Marinobacterium aestuarii: one gene and its partner. The main gene of each other region encodes a partner of the protein of the gene in region 2 in a complex. Links are inferred from orthologs where the notes say so. Each region holds a gene or a part of one and is shown on either strand. Other genes may lie near its edges.

What was found. The genes of interacting proteins can lie anywhere in the genome.
Region 1: the proteins of A8C75_RS02130 (region 2) and xseA are in contact, whole or in part, in a cryo-EM structure (PDB 8TXR), measured with the Escherichia coli proteins. The link is inferred for Marinobacterium aestuarii from one-to-one orthologs.

What each region holds. Positions count from the first base shown.
Region 1 is NZ_CP015839.1:1,115,782-1,120,033, reverse strand. What follows is about bases 1-2,947. They hold xseA (exodeoxyribonuclease VII large subunit), read left to right. Parts: upstream 1-771; coding sequence 772-2,124; downstream 2,125-2,947. Other genes in these bases: A8C75_RS04910 (peptidoglycan DD-metalloendopeptidase family protein), read left to right, coding at 2,124-2,947; guaB (IMP dehydrogenase), read right to left, coding at 1-538. Outside these bases: more of A8C75_RS04910, read left to right, coding at 2,948-2,999; A8C75_RS04905 (FKBP-type peptidyl-prolyl cis-trans isomerase), read left to right, coding at 3,057-3,680; A8C75_RS04900 (alpha/beta fold hydrolase), read left to right, coding at 3,950-4,252. UniProt on the Escherichia coli protein: Bidirectionally degrades single-stranded DNA into large acid-insoluble oligonucleotides, which are then degraded further into small acid-soluble oligonucleotides.
Region 2 is NZ_CP015839.1:493,969-498,117, forward strand. What follows is about bases 1-2,843. They hold A8C75_RS02130 (exodeoxyribonuclease VII small subunit), read right to left. Parts: upstream 1,622-2,843; coding sequence 1,379-1,621; downstream 1-1,378. Other genes in these bases: A8C75_RS02120 (1-deoxy-D-xylulose-5-phosphate synthase), read right to left, coding at 1-491; A8C75_RS02125 (polyprenyl synthetase family protein), read right to left, coding at 491-1,375; pomA (flagellar motor protein PomA), read left to right, coding at 1,791-2,552; A8C75_RS02140 (flagellar motor protein MotB), read left to right, coding at 2,560-2,843. Also shown: more of A8C75_RS02140, read left to right, coding at 2,844-3,492; A8C75_RS02145 (c-type cytochrome), read right to left, coding at 3,599-3,904; A8C75_RS02150 (hypothetical protein), read right to left, coding at 4,097-4,149. UniProt on the Escherichia coli protein: Bidirectionally degrades single-stranded DNA into large acid-insoluble oligonucleotides, which are then degraded further into small acid-soluble oligonucleotides.

The DNA of each region.
Region 1 (4,252 bases), 620 kb from region 2 along the record:
CGATGCGGTGCTTGCGCAGCAGGTTGCGAACCTTGTCCGGGTCAGCCCCTTCCTTCACGGTCACCAGGCGCTCTTTGGGCGTCATGATAGTGGAGACCTTGGCGTCCAGGTACTGCTCGAAACGCACATCACGGCTGGTGACGATACCGACCAGCTCGCCATCATCCACCACAGGGAAACCGGAGTAGGTCAGGCGTTCGGACAGCGCACGCAGCTCGCCCACGGTCATATCAGAGTGGCAGGTGACCGGATTATTGACGATGCCGGCCTCGAATTTCTTCACCCGGCGCACTTCGTCAGCCTGCTGCTCAACGGTCAGGTTCTTGTGAATGATGCCGATGCCGCCTTCCTGCGCCATGGTAATCGCCAGACGCGCTTCGGTAACGGTATCCATCGCCGCCGACGCCAGCGGGATATTCAGCTCGATCCCCCGGGTCAGGCGCGTCTTGAGGGATACATCCTTGGGCAATACCTCGGAGTATCCGGGCATCAACAGAACGTCATCAAAAGTGAGCGCTTCTTCAACGATTCGTAACATTATCAGCAGCCCATAGTAGCGTGAAAGGAGCATAAAAAATGAAACGCGCAATTATACAGATATCACCGACAAAAGTACAAAAACGATTAACCTCTGACCAGCCTGTATCCGGGCCAGGCGGCTCTCTCTGGCCGCCGTCGCACACAGGCTAACACAGACGCAACCGACAACCGCTTATCCCGGTGCGAATACGCCCTATTGCGACTTGTTCGGCGCCTCCTTAAGATGCAGCCATGATCCTAAAAGCCCAGACCCACGCCCTCTCCGTTTCCGACCTTAACCGGCAGGCCCGATCCTTGCTGGAAAGCTCGTTCATGATGATTCAGGTACAGGGGGAAATATCGAATTTTGTGCGCCCCAGTTCCGGCCACTGGTATTTCACCCTCAAGGATGAACGCGCCCAGGTGCGCTGCGCGCTGTTTCGCAACCGCAGCCAGTTCCTGAAATACCGCCCCAGGGATGGTGATCAGGTCATGGTGCGGGCCAAGGTATCCCTTTATGAGGGCCGTGGCGAATTCCAGCTGATCTGCGATTACATGGAAGAAAGCGGTGTTGGCCAACTGCAGCAGGCATTCGAAGCCCTGAAACTGCGCCTCGACGCCGAGGGCCTGTTTGACCAGGCCGGCAAGCAGCCTTTGCCAGCGCACCCGCGCCACCTGGGCGTGATCACCTCGCCCACGGGCGCCGCCATCCACGATATTCTCAGCGTGCTGAAGCGCCGTTTCCCCGGCCTGCCCGTCACGCTCTATCCCAGCGCCGTACAAGGTGCGGAAGCGGCCCCCGCCCTGGTGCGAGCGCTGAAATTGGCCCAGCAACACGATCAGTGTGACGTGATTATTATTGGCCGCGGCGGCGGCTCACTGGAGGACCTGTGGCCCTTTAATGAAGAGAGCGTGGCCCGTGCCATTCACGCCTGTCGCATCCCCGTCGTCAGCGCCGTGGGCCATGAAACCGATATATCGATCAGCGACTTTGTCGCCGACCTGCGCGCCCCCACTCCCTCCGCCGCCGCCGAGCTGTTGACCCCCGATCAGCGCGAACTGCAGCTGCGCCTCGACCAGGCACGCAGGCGCCTGCAGGCACGGCTCGGACAACAGCTGCAGCAGTATCAGGAACGCCTGATCGCACTGCAGCGCCGACTGCGTCACCCCGGGGAGCGCCTGCGCGAACGCGCCCAGCGTCTGGATGAGCTGGAACTGCGCCTGCGCAAGGCCGCCCTGCGCCTGCTCAGCGACAAGCGCACCCGGCTCGAACGCCAGCAGGCTCGGCTGGTACAGAGTCGCCCGCAGCGCCAGATTGCCCAGCTGCGCCAGCACCTGGCCGCCCTGCGCATGCAGTTGGAGCGCCAGATGCACTACCTGCTGCACGACAAGCGTCTGCGCAGCGCCGCCATGGCCGGCCAATTGAACGCCGTGAGCCCGCTGGCCACGCTGGAGCGTGGCTACGCCATAGTGCAGGACAACCGCGGCCAGGTCATCGACGATGCCAGCCTGCTTGCGGTTGACGACCTGATCGAAACCCGCCTGGCCAAAGGCCGCGTGCACAGCCGGGTTACCGCCACCCTGATGCCCGACGAGAACCGCTAATGCCCGCACCGCTTTCCAACCGGATATCCAAACAGCTTTTGCTGCCGGTGTTGCTGCTCGGCAGCCTGCTGACGGCCCACGCCGCCAGCGCCGACAGCCGACTTCCGCAGGAGTCCCGCGTACCCGGCGGCGTGGCCCTGGTGCCCTTCCAGGCCGCCGCCGCGCCCAGGGTCAGCTATCAGGATGCCCGGGTACTGGTGGTACCGAACCCCGCAGCCGGCCCCGACCAGTGGCTCGCCGTCGTCGGCATCCCCCTGGACGCCGATGCCAGCGCCTCGCAGCAACTGGATATCAACGGCAAGGCCCTGGCTTTCGATATCAAAGACAAGACCTACAAGGCGCAGTACCTGACCGTTAAAAACAAACGCCATGTAGACCCGGATCCGGAGGACCTGAAACGCTGGACGCGAGAAAGAGCCGAGATGGATGCAGCCTTCAGTTACTGGTCTGAACCCGCAGCTCCGGTGCTGCATTTCGCCTTGCCGGCAGACGGGCGCTTCAGCAGCCCCTTTGGCCTCAAGCGCTACTTTAACCAGCAGCCGCGCAACCCCCACAGTGGTCTCGATATCGCCGCCCCCGAAGGCGCACCTATACGGGCACCGGCGCCAGGCGTCGTGCGCGCCACCGGCAACTACTTTTTCAACGGCAATACCATTATTGTCGATCACGGTTTTGGCCTCAGCAGTCTCTACTGCCACCTCAGCCGTATCGATGTAGCGCCGGGCCAAAGCATGGCCGCCGGCGAACAGCTGGGGCTGGTTGGCAAGACTGGCCGCGTCACCGGAGCCCACCTGCACTGGAGTCTTAGCCTTAACAACGCACGGGTCGACCCGTTGCTGTTTGTCAACGAGCAGCCATTTATCGACAAGAAATAAAGCGCCGCTTGTGGTAGCCTGCCCGCTTTTAAAATCACAGAACCGACAGGGTTATGCATGTCTGAACTGAAACTGGAAACACTGGAACAACACGCGAGCTACGGCATTGGTCGCCAGATGGGCGATCAGCTGGCACAGGGCGGCTTTGAAGGCCTGGATCTGGATGCGGTTGCCACCGGCATCAAGGATGCCTACAACAACCTGGAACTGCGCGTTGAAGTTGCCGACATTCAGGCGGCTTTCAATGAGATCAATCGTCGTCTGAGCGAGCAGAAAGAAGCCGAAGCCAAGGAATTTTCCGCTGTCGGCGAAGCTTTCCTGAGCGAGAACGGCCAGCGCGACGGTGTTACCACCCTCGAATCCGGCTTGCAGTATGAAGTTGTTAACGCCGGCGATGGCAGCGTTAGCCCGACAGCCGACTCCAAGGTGCAGGTTCATTACCACGGCACCTTCATCGACGGCAAAGTCTTCGACAGCTCCTACGACCGTGGCCAGCCGGCTGAATTCCCGGTCGGCGGCGTTATCGCAGGCTGGACCCAGGCTCTGCAGCTGATGTCCAAGGGTGCCAAATGGCGCCTGTACGTGCCTTATAACCTGGCCTACGGTGCTCAGGGTTCCCCCGGTGGCATCCCGCCCTACGCCACCCTGATCTTCGACGTAGAGCTGCTGGAAATCCTCTGATCCGGCCCCGCGCCTGATCGAGTCGCGTTACCGCGCTCCCGCCTGGCAGCCTATCGGGCTTGACCGATCGTAGCGAGGGAAAGGCCGATTTGAGGCAGTTTTTGGGCTCTTTTGAGGCGAATAGTGGTTCTATTTAACAAAAAAGAGCACATAAATTGACCAAATTCGGCTTTTCCGCAGTAGATCAGTGTTAAGTCCGACAGGCTGCTAGCGGGAGCCATTCCCCGTACAACCCGCTCTGGTGCCGAGCCAGAGGCACGGAGCCATCCATGCAATTGCATCACCAGATTCAAGGCCAGGGCGAGCCCCTGCTCATCCTGCACGGCCTGTTCGGCAGCCTCGACAACTGGGGTAGCCAGGCAAAGGCACTGGCAAGCGACTACCAGGTCATCAGTATCGACCTGCGCAACCATGGCCGCTCCCCCCACGACAATGAGATGACCTACGCCGCCATGGCGCAGGACCTGATCGAACTGATGGACAACCTCGGTATCGACAGCGCCCGGGTACTGGGTCACTCCATGGGCGGCAAGGCCGCCATGCAGCTGGCACTCAGCGCACCTGCGCGCGTC
Region 2 (4,149 bases):
GCCATGCCGGCGGTCATGGCGCCATCACCGATGACGGCCACGGAGCGGTGTGCGCGCCCCTGCAGCTGATCGGCCAGGGCCATTCCCAGCGCTGCGCTGATGGAGGTGCTGGAGTGGCCGGTGCCAAAGGCATCGCAGGGGCTCTCGGCACGCTTGGGAAAGGGTGCCAGGCCGTCCTGCTGGCGCATGCTGAACATCTGCTCGCGCCGGCCGGTGAGAATCTTGTGGGGGTAACTCTGGTGGCCCACATCCCAGATCAGATGATCCTCAGGCGTATTGAGGCAGTAATGCAGAGCAACGGTCAGCTCTATAACACCAAGGCCTGCGCCAAAATGGCCGCCGGTCTGGCCCACGCTGTACAGCAGGAAGGCGCGCAGCTGCTCGGCCAGCTCCGGCAGCTGGGCCGGGCTGAGCTGGCGCAGCTGGGCCGGGCTGTCGATGCTGTCGAGTAGCGCGGTTACCGGGCGCTGCAGAGGGATCTGTTCGAACATCAGTGATCCCGTTTGACGATATAGTCGGCCAGGGCGCGCAGTGGATCGGCCTCGCTGCCAAAGAGCGCCAGGGCTTCAATGGCCTGGCTGTGCAGCTGCTGCAGTTTTTCCCGCGCACCGGTCATGCCGAGCAGCGCCGGGAAGGTCGGCTTGTTCTGTGCCAGATCCGAGCCCTGGGGCTTGCCCAAAGTAGCGGTGTCGCCTTCGATATCCAGGATGTCGTCCTGTACCTGGAAGGCAAGACCAATGGCATCGCCGAACTGGCGCAGCGCCTCGTAGCGCTCACCGCTGTCGACACCGGCGGACAGGGCGCCCAGTTCCACTGAGGCGGTGAGCAGGGCGCCGGTCTTGTGGCGGTGCATCTGTTGCAGCTGTTGCAGCGTCAGGCTTTGGCCGACATGGGCCAGATCGAACGCCTGCCCGGCCACCATGCCCTGATCGCCCGCGGCCCGTGCCAGTACGGCCAGCATGCGCAGCTGCAACTGTGGCTGCAGTTCGGCCTGAGGCTGTGCCAGCCATTCGAAGGCGCTGCATTGCAGCGCATCACCGGCGAGTATGGCGCAGGCTTCGTCAAAGGCGATGTGGCAGGTGGGTTTGCCACGGCGCAGGTCATCGTCGTCCATGGCAGGCAGGTCGTCATGCACCAGGGAGTAGCTGTGCACGGCCTCCATGGCGCAGGCCGGCGCGTCGGCCGCGTTCAGCTGCCCGTCGAGCAGCTGGTTGCACAGATAGACCAGACCCGGGCGGATGCGCTTGCCGCCATTAAACAGGGCGTAGCGCATGGCTTCCTGCAGGCGGGGCTCGATGCTGCGGTGTTGCAGGCGGCTATCAAGCGCGCTTTCGACGCGCAGGCAGTAGTGTTGCAGCAGAGAGTTCAGAGCCACGGATCAGGCATCCTCAGGGTCGGTGAAGGGGACTGTTTGCAGCTCGCCATCTTTTTCTACCAGCATCCGCACCTTCTGTTCGGCCTGATCGAGGATGCCCTGGCAGTCGCGGGTCAGGGCAATGCCCTGTTCAAATGCCTGCAGTGCATCGGCCAGTGGCATGTCGCCCTGTTCCATGCGGTTCACCAGCTGCTCAAGCTCGGTCAGCGAGGTTTCGAAGTCTGGAGTCTTTTTTGTGCGTGGCATCAGGCTTACCCGTGATCAATGAGGCGTAAAAAGTACTAGAGCATGGCAACAGGGTCAATCCGGCCCTCAGGCCCGGATCGAACAATCGCTGCACAGGTGTGCTCGATTAAAATTCTGTTATCATGCGGCGTAGCCGATAATACGCCTGTTCGGAGTTAAGGAGAAACCCGTGGATATCGCAACGCTGGTCGGTTTGATCGGATCAATGGGCATTGTCATCGCGGCCATGGTGCTGGGCGGTGATGCGGGCATTTTCGTCAACCCGCCCTCGCTGCTGATCGTGGTCGGCGGAACTCTGCTGGTAGTACTGATGAAGTACACCCTGCAACAGTTTCTGGCAGCAGGCAAAATCGCCGCCAAGGCGTTCATGTTCAAGTCACAGAATCCGGAAGACATCATTACCGAAACCGTTGAGCTGGCCGATGCCGCGCGCAAGGGTGGTTTGCTGTCGCTGGAAGAAAAGGAAGTTGGCAACGCCTTTATGCAGCGCGGTATCCAGCTGCTGGTGGACGGGCATGATCCCGAAATTGTGCGCATGCTGCTGAACAAGGAAATGCGCCTGACGGTCGAACGCCACGATTTCGGCAGCCGCATCTTCCGTGCCATGGGGGATGTGGCGCCGGCTATGGGCATGATCGGCACCCTGGTGGGCCTGGTACAGATGCTCTCCAATATGAGTGATCCCAAGTCTATAGGCCCGGCCATGGCGGTGGCGCTGCTGACCACCCTGTACGGCGCCATGATTGCCAACATGCTGGTGCTGCCCATTGCCGACAAGCTGGCGGTGCGCAAGGATCAGGAGGCGCTGAACCAGGCGCTGGTGATTGATGGTCTTCTGGCCATTCAGGCCGGCCAGAATCCGCGGGTTATCGAGCAGATGCTGCGCAACTACCTGCCGGAGAAAAAACGCCTGGTAGCCGCCGCCGGATAGCCGACCTATGACCGATCAAACAGAATGTGAATGCCCGCCCTGCGAACCTGGCCTGCCGGCCTGGCTGGCGACCTTTGCCGATCTGATGTCGCTGCTGATGTGTTTCTTCGTGCTGCTGCTGTCCTTTTCCGAAATGGATGTGCTCAAGTTCAAGCAGCTGGCAGGTTCCATGCGCGAAGCCTTTGGCGTACAGAATCAGATCAAGGTGGAAGACATTCCCAAGGGTACTTCTGTCATTGCGCAGGAGTTCAGCCCGGGGCGGCCGGAGCCAACACCGCTGAACGAAGTGCGCCAGATGACCATCAACAGTGACCTGAATACACTGGATGTACGCTCCAAGGAAGGCGAGAACGACACACCGGACAAGTTCAGGGGCAGTGTTGAGGCACTGCTCAAGCAGCTTGCCAAGGAAGCGGAGCAGGAAGCCATCGAATTTGCCGCGGCACTGGCGAAAGAAATTGGTGATGGTTCGGTGGAAGTGGAAACCGATGGCGCCAAAATTATCATTCGCGTAAAGGAGAAGGGGTCTTTTGACTCGGGTTCGGCCGAACTCAAGTTTGACTCCATTCCTATCATCGCCAAGATCCGTGATGTCCTGCTGAACGTGAACGGCACTGTTGCCGTGCAGGGGCACTCTGACTCCATCCCGTATTCGGGCCGGCGCTTCGAGTCCAACTGGGACCTGTCGGCCGCGCGGGCGCTGGCGGTTGCACACGAACTCTTTGCCGACAGCCGCATGGATCAGTCGCGCTTCACGGTCAGTGGTCTGGCGGCGACCCGTGCCCTCGTGCCCAATGATACGCCGGAAAACCGCAGTCTTAACCGTCGGGTTGAGATAGTGATTCAAAAGGGCAAGGATGAAGAGGCGCTGCTGCCGTTACAGTCCAGGCCTGAGGGGGACACCGAGGGCCAGGCGCTGCGACCGGGTGACATTTTCTGATACAGCCAGTTTTCCGGGGCTCTCCAGTCCGGATCTCCAGCCATAAAAAAACCGTCTTGCGACGGTTTTTTTATGGCTGCTGCAGCCTGTAGGGCTTGGCTGGCGCTTACTTGGCAGCGTCCAGCATGTACTGGATGGCTGCGGTCAGCTCAGTGTCGGAGCAGTCCATGCAGGTGCCCATGGGGGGCATGGCGTTGATGCCACTTTTGGCGCTGGCCAGCAGGCTCTCGACGCCTTTGGCGGCACGGGGTGCCCACTCTTCGGCATTGCCAAGCTTGGGAGCGCCAGCGATGCCCGCTGCGTGGCAAACGCCACATTTGGTGTTGTAGATTTCTTCTCCGCCGCGCTCGGCGTTGGCGGTCATGGGCAGGGAAAGCGCAGCAACTGCTGCCAGGATCAGTGTTGTTTTCATCGTTGTTATCCCTCAAGGCTCATTAGGTCGGCTCAAAAACAACCGAAGTTTAGGACCAGTCTCTCCCTATTGTAAATAGACTACTGGCAGTGAATGACGGCTGAACGTCGGCGGGAGCATTGGCTGGGCAAGACGCTAATGAGCGGGAATGAACGTTTGAATCAGCTGAGCGAGGCTGGGTTTTCTGCCTGCTCAGCGACGCAGGGAAATGGCGAAATCCGCCTGGCCACGCAGTATGCGCGCCT